Regions from separate parts of the Vibrio sp. 378 genome, predicted to be linked through region 1. Evidence: riboswitches for the same ligand, from Rfam matches in the RefSeq annotation. Region 1 holds a riboswitch; the other holds the start of a gene.
What was found. Region 1 has a riboswitch for thiamine pyrophosphate ahead of thiB (thiamine ABC transporter substrate binding subunit). Riboswitches for the same ligand answer to the same signal wherever they lie in the genome.

Region 1 (7,547 bases):
CACTGGGTAATCGGTATAACCTTCTGCTCCACCCAAATAAAAGTGTTCTGGTTTCGCCTCATTAAGAGGTGCATTTTTCTTAAATCGCTCAACTAAATCTGGGTTTGCGATAAAGGGAACGCCAAATGCGACCACATCAACTTTGTTTTCTGCAATTGCTGTTGCCGCTTCTTGTGCACTGTAGCCCACGTTCGCCATTAAGTGACCTTGATAGTTTTCGCGTGCTGGCTTGAGAACATCTGCTTTTTGTACGCCTTTCAGATCCGCACGCATCACGTGCCAATAAGCAAGATCGAAAGAATTAAGTTGCTCTGCTAAGTAACGCACCAAACCAACTGGATCACTGTCTTTCATGTCATTAAATCCATTTAGCGGAGATGTACGCAGACCGACTCTTCCGGGTCCCCACACCTCAACGACTTCTTTCACTATCTCAAGTAAAAATCGAGCACGATTTTCAACCGAGCCACCGTATTCATCGGTACGTAAATTTGAGCCGTCACGAAGGAAGTTATCAATAAGATAACCATTGGCGCCATGTATCTCGACCCCATCAAAGCCGGCTTTCTTGGCGTTTTCTGCACCTTGTTTAAACGCCGCAACAATGGAAGCTATCTCATCCACTTCGAGTGCTCGTGGTACCGTATATGCTTGCTTACCCGAAGGGGTATGGACTAATTCATCACGAATGGCCAATGCGCTCGCCGCTACAGGTGTTTTTCCTTCATTCAGATCAGGATGACAAGCTCGCCCCGCATGCCAAATTTGCAGTACAATCTTACCGCCTCTCTCATGAACCGCATCCGTTACCTTTTTCCAAGCTGCGATTTGCTCTTCGTTGTAAATGCCCGGCTCTGCCATGAAAGCAGACGTACCTTCCATCACCATGGTGCATTCAGCAATGATAAGTCCGGCACTCGCACGTTGAGCGTAGTATTCAACCATAAGGTCATTAGGAATATGGTCTGCGCCAGCACGAGCTCGCGTTAAAGGCGCCATAATGGCACGGTTATCTAATGCTAATTGACCGAGTTCGATAGGAGAAAATAAGTCTACAGAGTTGGACATGGTGTTTACCTCAAATGACAATAACTTGATGGCTAAGGATGAGGTGCCAGACTATAATCAGATTAATATTGAAACAATATGGATAATTGAAAGTGATTGTTCGCAATTTAGAAACAATTGACTTTAGAACGCTTTCTATCTTTGTCACAAGCTGTCGACTACTGAGCTTAACCAAGTGCGCGCTGGAGTTAAACCTACCAAAATCTACTGTTAGTAAAGCCATAACCAAACTCGAACAACACTTTGAAGCCAAACTGCTAGAGCGCACAACCCGAAAGTTAGTGATCACCGAAGCTGGCCAAATGGTTTTAGAGCGTGCTGCAAGCTTAGTTGAGGAATTCCACTCAATTGGCCATGACGTACAGGAGATGGAACAACAGATCCAAGGCCGGCTGCGTATTTCCGCGCCACCAGCGTTGGATGCGTATATGGCGGAACACATCTTTTTGCCATTTTTAAAACAATGGCCAAAAGTACAAATTGCGTTAGAAGCATCGAACGATTTTGTTGATCTGTTTTCACACGGCTTTGATATGGCAATTCGAGTCGGTCAGATAGTTGATGATCGATTGATCGCAAAAAAATTAGGCTATACCACTCGAGTCCTGGCTGCTAGCCCTGAGTATTTAGCTGAGTTCGGCGTACCTGAAACGCCAGAAGATCTGACAAAACACAACTGTTTGAGGTATCAATATGTTTCAGAAATAGGGCCTTGGACGCTGATCTCACACGATAATACCGTCAATGTTTCAATAACCAGTAACTTCTCAAGTACAACTGTAGAAGCAATATTGAAAGGCGCACTTAAAGGACTAGGCATCGCTAACTTACCTGTGCAGAACATGACGCAAGAGCTAGAAAGTGGCACCTTAGTCAGAGTGTTACCGCAATGGCACACGGTACCAATGCCTATTTATCTAGTCTATCGTCCTGGAGCAAACCGCCCACGGCGCGTACAAGCAATGATTGACCATATCATGAGCTTAAGATCTCAATTTGAATTTGGCCCTAGGCATGGTTTGTGTTGCGGAGAAGCATGACCTAGCAACTATCAGGCACTAGCATGCGGCTCGGATAAATGCCGCAAGCTTCTCACTAGCATGCTGTTCACTCAATGCAGACATATCACCCGCGGCTTCCACTTTACCATCCGCCACAAACACAAAGTGGCTGGCAATCGCTTTGGCATCGCTTAAATGGTGCGTGACCATCAATACGGTTATTCCCCGCTCTGCTGCCAGTTTTTTTACCAAGCTCAGCATCTCTTCACGCAACACCGGATCAAGCGCCGAGAACGGCTCATCCAATAGCCACATGGGATGAGGCTGAACAAAACAACGCGCTAAGGCAACACGTTGACGCTGGCCACCAGAAAGATGCTCTGGCAAACGGTCGAGGTACTCTGCAACACCAACTTGCTGCGCGGCTTGTTCAATCTGACGATTTTGGTCCACCGTGAGCTTTAGCCCCGGGTGTAAGCCCAAACCGATGTTGTCACGCACCGATAAATGAGCAAACAAATTGTGCTCTTGGAACAACATAGAGAACGGACGCAGATAAGGCTCTTTACGCACAATGGACTCACCATCAACACAAATATCACCACGGTCAGGATGGATGAATCCTGCCACCAACGCCAGCAAGGTTGACTTCCCTGCCCCACTTGGTCCCATCAGCGACACAATCTGTCCTTGCTCAATCGTTAAGTCAAAACGAAACAGTTCACGTTGGTAGGTGTACTGCACATCATCCAACACTAACATTACGCTCTCTCCTTCGTTTTCAATACTTTCTCAATCAAGGCAAAACAGCCCACACTCAACAACAATAGGGTCACCGATACCACCGCAGCTGCGTCCATCTGATAACTGCCAAGCAACTGGAACAAATACAGAGGTAAGGTACGAAACTCTTGTCCACCAAACAGTGCTATGGCACTTAAATCCCCTATTGCAAACATAAAGCTGATCGCAAACGCATGTGCAAACGGCTTGCGTAGCGCCTGCCACTCCACCACTTTAAACCGTTGCCAGCCACGCATGCCTAAGCTGGCACATACATACTGATACTGTTGTTCAATGTGCAGCATTGGCTGCGCTAGCGTTTTGATCACGTAAGGCAAAGCCATCAAACCGTTCACCCAAATCACGACAAAAAATGCCAAGCTAAAAACATCGGTAAATGCGCGCAGTAGTAAGAATAAACCGGTGCTAATCACCAGACCTGGAGTCACCAAAATAATGGTGCCGATTAACTCTATCTGATCGGCTCGCGTGTTTTTGTACTGCAACCGCCAACGGCGACTGGTCAATAGTATGGACACCCCTGCAGCGACCGCAAGCGCGCTAGCGACACAGGCGACTTTGAGGGAGTTCAATAGCGCAGACCAAAAACGCTCATCGGTTAATACTGTCCAAACTTGTTGGTTGATACCACTCAGTAACACCATCAATAACGGCGGTATTACCAGTAAAAAGACACCTATGATCCAAAAGCTATCCCAAGCTTTTGACCACCCATGATCCTTCGTTAAATATTGCTGTACTGATGTGCTTCCAGCACTGATAGAAACAGGCCTTGTTAACTTCTGCACTCCAATAGCAAGCAGTCCACATAACAGCATCTGCCACAGCGCCAATAACGCCCCAGCTTGTAAATCAAAATCAAACTTAATCGCTTGGTAAATGGCCAATTCAATGGTGGTGGATTTTGGCCCGCCCCCCAACGCCATTACAGTGGCAAAACTGGTAAAGCACAACATAAACACCAACCCACAAACGTGGGGAAGCTGCTGCCTTAAACGCGGCCATTCTACCCAGCGAAACTTATCCCAATGGCTCATCCCAAGATGCGCGCAAAGCTTATGCTGCTCGGCAGGAATAGACTCCAAGGCTTGCAGAAGCAATCGTGCCGCGTAAGGTAAATTAAAGAACACATGGGCGAGTAAAATGCCGTTCAAACCGTAAATAGAGAATGGCAGTTTAGTGTCGAAACTTTGCAACCACTGCGCCAACAAACCACTGTTGCCATAAATCGCTAACAGCCCAAAAACACCAACCAAAACCGGCAAAACCAGTGTCGATGCAAACAGCTTAAGCAGTAATGATTTACCAATAAATTGGCGACGCGAAAGTGCGTGCGCTACTGGAATGGCAAAGCCAACACTGAGCAATGTGGAAAGAAACGCTTGGTAGAAACTGAACTTGGTGACATGTTGATAGTACGGGTCGCCCCATACCACAGACACATCAAGTGAAGGGGCTTGAACAATCAAAGCACCTAGGGCAGAAATAACAAAGGTCGCGATGATCATCGCGACCCCTAAACCTATTTTTGGAACAGAATTCAAAGGTAAAACCTATCTCATTCAGATGAGGATGGAAACGTCAGCTAAAACGTCAATGCGCTTTGCCATTCGCGAATCCAAGACTTACGCATTTTTGCCACTTCATCAGCACTAAAGCTCAACGACTTGCTTGGAACACTCAAAGTTTCAAAACCTTTAGGTAACTCAACGTCAGTGACTGGGTACATCCAGTTACCCGTTGGCATCGCCGATTGGAACTCATCACTTAAAATGAAACTCATAAATTGATCAGCAAGTTCTGAATTTTTTGCCCCTTTCACTTTGGCGGCTACTTCAACTTGCATGTAGTGGCCTTCAGCAAAATTCGCCGTAGCAAACTTCGAATCGTTTTCCGCAATTAAGTGGTACGCAGGTGAAGTGGTGTAAGAAAGCACTAAATCGGACTCACCATTGAGGAACATAGAATACGCCTCAGACCAACCTTTCGTGACCGTTACGGTTTTGCTCGCTAGCTTCTGCCACGCTTGCGTCACATCGTCGCCATAAATAGATTTCATCCATAGCATTAAGCCTTGGCCCGGCGTTGAAGTCCGCGGATCTTGGTAAATCACTTTCAGATCGTCGCGCGTTTCCACCAGCTCTTTCATGCTTTTCGGCGGATTAGCGAGTTTCTCTTTGTTGTACACAAACGCGAAGTAGCCGTAATCGTACGGTACAAACGTCGTGTCACTCCAACCGTTTGGTAACACTGTGTTAGCCGTATCCACATTGTGCTCGGCAAGCAGACCGGTTTTCTTCGCTTCTGCCATCAGATTGTTATCCAAACCTAATACGATGTCCGCTTTGCTATTACCGCCTTCAAGACGAAGACGATTCAGAATCGACACGCCATCGTCCAACGCTACGAAGTTAACGTCACAGCCACATTTTGCTTCAAAAGCTTGCTCGATTTTAGGACCCGGCCCCCAATCTGCGGCAAAAGAGTCGTAGGTATAGATGGTTAATGTGTTTTCAGCGGCAAACGCTGAAGTAGAGGTGATTGCAGCTAAGGCAATCAGATTTAGAGTGGGTTTCACTGCTCGCTCTCCATGAGTATTTCAGAGAAATAAGTTGAGCGGCACAGGGTTTGAGGCGGCTATTAAGGACTTCCAATATCCAGACTCAATTCCTACGCCAGCATTATCTGGTTCAGGTAATACGGGTCCCTAGTTAAACACTTAGGTCTCAGCGCCCCAATGCATTGATTGACTCAATGCTAAATGGGTTTGCTCCCCGATGAGTTGGATGAATTGTAAAGGTATTTGAGTGGTTACACAATCAGCTCACGATCGCTGGTCATAACCCCAACGAGGCACCAAACCTTGCTCAATACCTAAGTGGTCAAGAATTCTCGCCACCATAAAATCCACTAAGTCTTCAATGCTCTTTGGCTGATGATAGAAGCCTGGAGCTGCTGGCATGATGGTGACGCCCATTTGCGACAGTTTGTGCATGTTCTCCAGATGCAGCGTTGAGAATGGTGTTTCGCGAACCACGAGCAACAGCTGCCCGCGCTCTTTCATTACTACATCAGCGGCCCGTTCGATCAAGTTGTCCGACATACCGTGTGCTATGGCCGCAACGCTTCCCGCAGAGCATGGGCAAACCACCATTTGCTTGGGTGCAGCAGAACCAGACGCAACCGGCGAGAACCAATCGTCTTTACCGCAAACGGTGATGTTATTTGGATTGCAGTTCAGATGCTCTACTAATGCTTGCTGTGCTGCTTCTGGGCCACTTGGTAGCTTAAGATTATGCTCGGTTGCCATCACGACACGAGCCGCCGAAGAAATCAGAACGTAGACATGATAATCCGCCGCAACCAAGCATTCTAAAAGACGAAGGCCATAGGGAGCACCAGAAGCCCCCGTTAATGCCAACGTGATGGCTTTTTTGTGAGAGGGTTGTGTTTTGTTTTGCATATCAATCAGGCTTTTTGTTTTAACTGCTCAAGAAGTTTTCCGTGAATACCACCAAAGCCACCGTTACTCATGACTAGAATTTGGTCACCTGGTCGCGCACGTTCGACGATCTTGGCTACAAAGTTATCTATATCCGCATCGACAAACGCTGGCTGTGTGCATTGGTCGGCAATGTCTTGCACAGACCACTCGATATTATCTGGCTGGAACAAGAAGACTTCATCTGCACTGTGTAGTGACTCTGCAAGTGTGTTTTTGTGTACGCCACGCTTCATGGTTGCAGAACGCGGCTCTAACACAGCTAGGATGCGTTTTTCACCTACCTTGTTACGCAAACCACCGACAGTAAGTTCAATTGCCGTTGGGTGATGCGCAAAATCATCGTAAACCGTCACACCTTGTTCTTCACCTTTCAGCTCTAAACGGCGCTTGGTATTGATGAAACGCCCTAATGCTTGGCAAGCAAGATCCGGAGTGACTCCAACATGTCGTGCAGCAGCGATTGCCATCAGCGCATTATCCACATTGTGGTCACCCACCAAATTCCATTCGACGGTACCAACCTTCTCGCCTTGCAACGCAACGTCAAATTTCGAGCCATCAAGCACTAATTTGTGCGCTTGCCAGTCACCATTCTCACCAGAGAACTGTTTTTCAGTCCAGCAGCCACGCTCTAATACATCCGCTAACGCCTGATCTTTTCTCGGCGCTAAGATCAATCCATTGCCCGGTACAGTTCGCACTAAATGATGGAATTGGCGCTTGATCGCTTCTAGATCATCGAAGATATCAGCATGATCAAACTCAAGATTGTTCATGATTAAAGTGCGAGGATGGTAATGCACAAACTTAGAACGCTTATCGAAAAAAGCACTGTCATATTCGTCCGCTTCAACGACAAAAAACATACTTTCACCCAAACGAGCAGACACTCCGAAGTTACCGAGTACCCCACCGACTAAGAAACCCGGTTGATAACCACAATCTTCAAGTATCCAAGCAAGCATGCTCGACGTGGTCGTTTTCCCATGTGTACCCGATACCGCCAATACCCAACGATCATGCAGCAAAAACTCGTTGAGCCACTGCGGGCCAGAGGTGTAACGCATGTTAGTGTTGAGCACATGCTCGACACAAGGGTTACCACGGCTCATCGCATTACCAATCACCACAAGATCTGGTTGAGGCTCGAGTTGAGACGGGTCAAAGCC
Region 2 (7,547 bases), on a different contig from region 1:
CCGAAATTTTAATAATAAAGGGGAATCACTATTTATATTTAGTTACACTCAACCGATCTGGATTAATGAGTAACTATGTATGGATATATCTCGTCGACGCTTTCTTCAATCATCCTTAGCAATCTCCGCGCTTACCGTTCTACCTGCATGTTCTCTATCTAGGAGCACTAATAAGCAGGGGCAATATATATACGATATTACTGCAGAGCCTTCTACTGCAGAATTGGTCCCTGGGTTTAACACAGACGTACTCGCATTTAATGGTTCGATTCCAGCGCCTACGATTCGTTGTCGCCAAGGCGAGAGAGTTATAATTCGGTTTACTAACAAGCTTTCAGAGCCGACTACAATCCACTGGCATGGCTTGCGAATCCCTATTGAAATGGATGGTGTACCTTTCTTAAGCCAGTTGCCTATCATGCCGGGTGAAACATTCGTTTATGAATTTACACCACCAGATGCGGGCACATTTTGGTATCACCCACATATGAATAGTGTGAAGCAGCTTGGTAAGGGCTTAGTTGGGCTAATTATCGTTGAAGAGGCTGAGCCTGTTCTATTTGATGAAGAACAGGAAATAGTTCTAAAGCATTGGCATTTAGACAAACAAGGTCAGTGGAAGAACCTTATGGTACCGCGCTTGAGCGCTCGTATGGGGACTCCCGGAGAGTGGAGTAGCGTCAATGGTGTGCATGAACCTGTTTATACGCTGAAGCAGAATGCTACCACGCGATTAAGAATTGCTAATGTCGATAACACCATTACTTACCCGATCGCTATAGAAGGGGCAGAGGCTTGGGTTATTGCTATAGATGGTAATCCTGTTAAAACGCCTTATAAGCTCACTCAGCACAAAATTGGTCCAGGAATGAGGTTAGATATCGGATTGATTGCTCCGAAGGTTGGAAAACGTGTTTATGTGCGTCAAATGAAAGGACGCTTCCCATTCCCTTTGTGCGAGTTTGACGTTGTTGAGTCTGACCTGCCGAACAACCAGAAACTGCCTTTATTACCTCTCAACCCTGTGCCAGCTCTCGATTTGAAAAATGCAGAGCAAATCGATTATGTGTTTGAGTGGGAGGGCGCGATCACTCCTGCTGATAAATCGGGCAAAGCGATACCTAAATTCTGGCTGATGAACAAACGGGCTTGGGAGGGAATGAGCAAAGATAATATTCCGCCGCCCCTTTCAACATTGGAGATGGGAAAAACCTATATCTTCAACCTAAAGAACGTCACCCAATATCATCATCCTATTCACCTTCATGGACACACATTTACGGTTCTTGAGTTAGATGGAAAAAAACTCGACGAACCGTTTCATACCGATACGGTCTTGTTTGGAAAAAACGGCAGTGCGAAAGCGGCATTTGTTGCAGATAACCCTGGACGTTGGATGTACCATTGTCATGTAATTGAACATATGAAGACGGGTTTGATGGGTTACATCGAAGTAAAGTGACTCCTGTAACTTTTAAAATCTTGATAAGTTTTAAGCGCTATACTTTGCTGAATTCTAAGATTGTATAATCACTATTGCCGTAAATTTGATTACAATGTCGCCATTAACTTTTCTGGGGGAATTATGGGACAACTATCCGTTTTGGGTTTTATTGCATTGGGTGGTGCATTTGGTGCATGTTCTCGTTACTTAATTTCTGAACTTTGTGTCATTTTATTGGGGCGTGGTTTTCCATATGGTACGTTAACCGTTAACGTTGTTGGCTCATTTATGATGGGCTTATTGATAGCAGCTTTCGATAATGAACTTTTGGCAACGGAACCTTGGCGACAAGTGATTGGCTTGGGTTTTTTAGGCGCACTAACGACGTTTTCCACCTTCTCGATGGATAATGTGTTGCTTATGCAGCAGGGCGCTTTCTTTAAGATGGGGTTGAACGTATTGTTGAATGTCGTGTTAAGTATTTCAGCGGCGTGGATTGGCTTTCAATTATTGATGCGCAGCTAGCAAAGTAGTTAAAAATTGAACAGGTCGGCTTGGTTTCACCAAGCCGTTTTTATATACTGACATCACTTGTCGGAGTGCCATAAGGCTGAGACCGTTAATTCGGGATCCGTTGAACCTGATCAGATTAGAATCTGCGAAGGGAACAAGAGAAGATATTCACACCGGAGTTCTTTCTGGTTGACCTATCAAAAGTCGAATGTTGTTACAGGCAAATATCGTAAGCTTTAACTAGCCTTAATTTGACTCCTCTTGTCGCATCTATCCGCCAAGCATTTTTATCCAATTACTTTTTATCTAGTATAACAAAGCAAGGAAAAATGCTATGTCGAGTCGCAAACAAGCGAGACTGGAAGCAAAACAGTTCATTGATACACTCTCGGTACAACCGTACCCCAATTCAAGCAAAGTCTACGTAGAAGGCTCACGTCCAGATATTCGTGTGCCAATGCGTGAAATATCACTCGCTGATAGCCTTATTGGAGGCACAAAAGAAGCGCCTATATTCGAACCTAATGAGCCAGTACGCGTTTACGATACGTCGGGTGTATACACAGATCCAGAGCACACCATAGACCTCTATAACGGCTTACCTAAGCTGAGAGAAGGGTGGATTGAAGAGCGCGCCGATACTGAGCTACTTGATGAAGTAAGCTCGGTGTACACCAAAGAACGCTTAGAAGACGAAACACTAGACGATCTTCGTTACGGTAATCTACCACGTATTCGACGTGCCAAAGATGGCCATTGTGTGACTCAATTGCACTATGCTCGCAAAGGCATTATTACCCCAGAAATGGAATATATCGCGCTGCGTGAAAACATGGGGCGTGCCAAGTATCGCGATGAAGTGCTGAATCAACAGCATCCGGGTCAAAGCTTCGGAGCGAACCTACCAAAAGATATTACCGCCGAATTCGTGCGCAAAGAAGTCGCCGAAGGTCGCGCTATTATCCCTTCCAATATTAACCACCCAGAATCCGAACCAATGATCATTGGACGTAACTTTTTGGTCAAAGTGAACGCAAACATCGGTAACTCATCGGTCACTTCTTCGATTGAGGAAGAAGTAGAGAAGCTCGTTTGGGCGACACGTTGGGGTGGAGATACCGTTATGGATCTCTCTACTGGACGTAACATCCACGAAACTCGCGAGTGGATTCTACGTAACAGTCCGGTTCCGATCGGTACCGTACCAATGTATCAAGCGCTTGAGAAAGTGAATGGTGTTGCGGAAAACCTTAACTGGGAAGTGATGCGCGATACCCTGATTGAGCAAGCAGAGCAGGGCGTTGACTACTTTACTATCCATGCCGGTTTACTACTTCGTTATGTGCCAATGACTGCAAAACGCGTTACTGGCATCGTCTCTCGTGGTGGTTCTATCATCGCGAAATGGTGTTTAGCGCATCACCAAGAAAGTTTCTTATACACCCATTTCCGAGAGATCTGTGAAATCTGTGCTAAGTACGATGTCGCACTATCTCTTGGTGATGGTCTGCGTCCTGGCTCGGTTGCTGATGCTAACGATGAAGCGCAATTTGCAGAGCTTCGTACTCTTGGCGAATTGACCAAGGTTGCGTGGGAATACGACGTACAGGTGATTATTGAAGGCCCTGGTCATGTTCCAATGCATATGATCAAAGAGAACATGGAAGAGCAGTTAGAGCACTGTCATGAGGCTCCTTTTTATACCCTTGGTCCATTGACGACAGACGTCGCTCCAGGTTACGACCATATTACTTCAGGCATCGGCGCTGCCATGATTGGTTGGTATGGCTGTGCAATGCTTTGCTACGTAACTCCTAAAGAGCACCTTGGTTTACCAAACAAAGAAGACGTGAAAGTAGGCATGATCACTTACAAGCTTGCTGCGCACGCCGCTGATTTAGCGAAGGGACACCCTGGTGCACAAGTTCGTGATAACGCGCTTTCTAAAGCTCGCTTTGAGTTCCGCTGGGAAGACCAATTTAACTTGTCGCTCGACCCAGATACCGCACGCGCTTTCCATGATGAAACCTTGCCTCAAGAGTCTGGCAAAGTTGCTCACTTCTGTTCGATGTGTGGACCAAAGTTCTGCTCGATGAAGATCTCGCAAGAGGTACGAGAGTATGCGAAAGACACTGAGCAAGTTGCTGCGGACCAAGCTATATCGATCAAAATGCTGGATGATCCTCTTGAGGGGATGCGTCAGAAATCGCAAGAATTTAGAGAGTCAGGTTCTGAGCTATACCACCCAGCAGCACATGCCGAGGTAAGTGACTAATGAGCAAAATCCTTATTCCGTCATCGTTGATTGAACTGACAGGTTTAGTTCAGCAATGTTTGTTGTTGGCGAAAGAACAGGGTTTTAGCATAGAAGACATTGAGTTGGGTGTGAGCCCAACTCAATCTATTCAGCTTGTTCGCGGCCAACAGACCACACACATAACGACTGATCTCATTGATGATTATGACTCTGAGCATGAGAGTTCATTTGTGCTCTATTACCGTTCTGCTTTGTCGGTAGAAGCGTGTGCTAAGCAACCGTCGAAAGCGATTTATATTGGTATTGCTGATACTCAGGTATCCGATGAAAAGGAGAAAGTGCTTCAGCTTGATATCTGGCGTCACCCAATTAACAACGAAGTGAGAGCGCTTTCCGTTAAGTCCAAATTCAACGCAATGTTCGATCCTGAACATCACCTTGCTTGGATAGTAACGCTGACAGTACTCGATTTTCCTATCGAAGATGCGTTAACACTTGCTCGAGGAATGTTAACTCAACAAGCGAATGTTTCACGTGAAACACTGTTGAATGACAATCTTGACGAGGGAAGATCTACTCAGTGGGCTGACCAATTTGATGATTTCCCCACACCTGTACTGGAAGATAACCGACTCGATATTCAAGTTGGTTGGTCTGCACAAGGCGAGAGCGTTAGCTTTCCAACTCTGACTAAGCAAAGTTTAGGGCTCTATCCAGTCGTTGATGATGTTGCTTGGATTGAACGTCTATTGCCACTAGGCATCAACACTATTCAACTGCGAATCAAGAACCCACAACAAGCCGATTTAGAACGACAGATCATTCGAGCAATTGAGCTAGGTCGTCAGTATCAAGCACAAGTGTTCATCAATGACTATTGGCAGTTGGCAATCAAGCATGGCGCTTATGGCGTTCACCTAGGACAAGAAGACATAGAAGAATCGAATTTGGCTCAGCTAACTAAAGCCGGTATTCGTCTTGGTCTTTCTACTCATGGTTATTACGAACTACTGCGCATCGTACAAATTCATCCTAGCTACATCGCGCTAGGGCATATTTTCCCAACCACCACAAAACAGATGCCATCGAAACCACAAGGTTTAGTGCGTTTGGAACTGTATCAAAAGCTGATTGATAGCATTCCTTATACAAACACAGAGGCTGCTTTCCGTCCTTCAAAAGACAAAGCAGTTAGTGACAATGTGCTTGGCTTTCCGACGGTTGCGATTGGTGGTATTGACCAATCTAATGCAGCCCAAGTTTGGCAAACAGGTGTTTCTAGTTTGGCTGTTGTGCGAGCTATTACGTTGGCAGAATCACCTCAGTCCGTCATCGAGTTCTTCGCACAACTGATGAAGGAAAGACAGCTAACGTTTACTGATCAGAATAGTGAATTAGCGGATACCAAGAGAGGCGAACATGCTCACGGATAAGCAGTTCCTTCGCTATCAGCGCCAAGTCGCTCTGCCTGAAATTGCCGAAATTGGGCAAGAGCGTTTGAGCAAATCGCATGTGCTGATCATCGGTTGTGGTGGGTTAGGGAGCGCAGCGAGTTTGTACTTGGCATCCGCGGGCGTTGGTAAATTGGTTGTGGTTGATGACGATGAAGTTGATAGCAGTAACCTACAGCGTCAGATCATTTATCGTGAACAAGACCTCCAAGTTGCGAAAACAGAAGCGACTGTAAAGCAACTTACTGAACTTAATTCTATGGTTCAAATTCGTGCTCTCAATAAGCGATTGGACAAAGCACAGCTTCAGCTTGAGGTGATGCTAGCGGATATGGTGCTCGACTGCACCGATAACATGCCAACGCGCCAGCTCATTAACCAAGTTTGTTTCGAGCAAAATACGCCGCTCATCTCGGCGGCAGCAATTGGTTGGCAAGGGCAATTCGCTGTCTTTGATTACCAAACACTAAGTGAACAAGAAGCGCAGAGTAAAGCCTGTTATCGCTGTTTGTATCCGTTCGACGAATTACCGCAAACGCAAAAGTGCATTGAGAGCGGTGTCGTCGGTCCGGTGGTGGGTACACTTGGCAACTACCAAGCGATAGCGGCAATTCAAAAACTGGCGACGGGAAAGTTTCATGTCGAGACTGCCAAGTTACACCTGTTCGATGGATTGAAGCTGCAATGGCAAACCATGGCGATAAGTAAAGATAAACAGTGCCAAGTGTGTGCTCAGATTTAGCTTACGAGTAATGGGCAGAATTAAGAGAGTTGGAAGCAATGACTTTATCAGAACAACAAACAACACAAATGACCGCTGCTGACTTAGATGTGATCACTATTGTCATCAATGACCAGTCACATCAAGTTGCCATTGAGTCGAATCTAAAGCAAATCATTAGTCAATTTGCGCTGCCTGAAATGGGCTGTGTTTTTGCAATTAATAACAATGTTGTGCCGCGCAGTGAGTGGGCTAGCACAGTTCTTTCACAGGGAGATAGCATCTCTTTGTTTCAAGCGATCGCAGGGGGTTAAAGTCGATGCTTAAAATTGGTGATAAACAATTCGAATCAAGACTGTTCACGGGAACAGGGAAGTTTGCCAACAGCCGATTAATGGCAGAAGCGATTCAAGTGTCGGGCTCTCAACTTGCGACCATGGCGTTGAAACGTGTCGATGTGAACGACCAACAAGACGATATTTTGCTGCCGTTAGTACAAGCGGGTGTGAACTTATTGCCGAACACCTCGGGTGCAAAGAATGCTAAAGATGCTGTGTTTGCTGCGCAACTGGCGCGAGAAGCGTTGGGTACTAATTGGTTAAAACTAGAAATTCATCCAGACCCGAAGTACTTGATGCCCGATCCAATTGAGACACTTGCTGCCGCTGAACAACTGGTTCGTGAGGGTTTCATTGTCCTTCCTTATTGTCATGCTGACCCGGTTCTGTGTAAACGATTGGAGGAAGTGGGCTGTGCTGCGGTCATGCCATTAGGTGCGCCGATCGGTTCTAACAAAGGGATAGTTTCTCACGATTTCCTAGAAATCATTATCGACCAAGCTAATGTTCCTGTCGTTGTCGATGCGGGTATTGGCGCACCTTCACATGCCGCGCGTGCGATGGAAATGGGCGCGGATGCCGTACTCGTCAATACCGCGATTGCAGCTTCGAGCGATCCCGTTGCGATGGCGAAGGCATTTAAGTTGGCGGTAGAGTCGGGGCGTATGGCTTATGAAGCCGGACTTGCAGGTAAGGTTTCTCATGCGGTTGCGTCGAGTCCACTGACGTCATTCCTAGATGAGCTTTAGCCCTAGATTGGTTTAGCTATTAAGCGAGGAAAACATGAGCTTCGTTGAACAATTTAAGCAGCTTAATTGGGATG

Region 2: another riboswitch for thiamine pyrophosphate. It lies ahead of thiC (phosphomethylpyrimidine synthase ThiC); the one in region 1 lies ahead of thiB (thiamine ABC transporter substrate binding subunit).

The regions. Positions count from the first base shown of each region.
Region 1 is NZ_JAWOUO010000009.1:83,081-90,627, reverse strand. It holds gene R7Q48_RS17065 (alkene reductase) at 1-1,068, opposite strand, end outside; gene R7Q48_RS17060 (LysR family transcriptional regulator) at 1,161-2,108, shown strand; gene thiQ (thiamine ABC transporter ATP-binding protein) at 2,127-2,831, opposite strand; gene thiP (thiamine/thiamine pyrophosphate ABC transporter permease ThiP) at 2,831-4,417, opposite strand; gene thiB (thiamine ABC transporter substrate binding subunit) at 4,459-5,451, opposite strand; TPP riboswitch at 5,524-5,660, opposite strand; gene R7Q48_RS17040 (flavin prenyltransferase UbiX) at 5,698-6,336, opposite strand; gene mpl (UDP-N-acetylmuramate:L-alanyl-gamma-D-glutamyl-meso-diaminopimelate ligase) at 6,342-7,547, opposite strand, start outside.
Region 2 is NZ_JAWOUO010000022.1:30,636-38,182, reverse strand. It holds gene R7Q48_RS22525 (multicopper oxidase family protein) at 80-1,462, shown strand; gene crcB (fluoride efflux transporter CrcB) at 1,586-1,969, shown strand; TPP riboswitch at 2,030-2,128, shown strand; gene thiC (phosphomethylpyrimidine synthase ThiC) at 2,292-4,232, shown strand; gene R7Q48_RS22510 (thiamine phosphate synthase) at 4,232-5,647, shown strand; gene R7Q48_RS22505 (HesA/MoeB/ThiF family protein) at 5,634-6,407, shown strand; gene thiS (sulfur carrier protein ThiS) at 6,446-6,700, shown strand; gene R7Q48_RS22495 (thiazole synthase) at 6,706-7,473, shown strand; gene thiH (2-iminoacetate synthase ThiH) at 7,508-7,547, shown strand, end outside.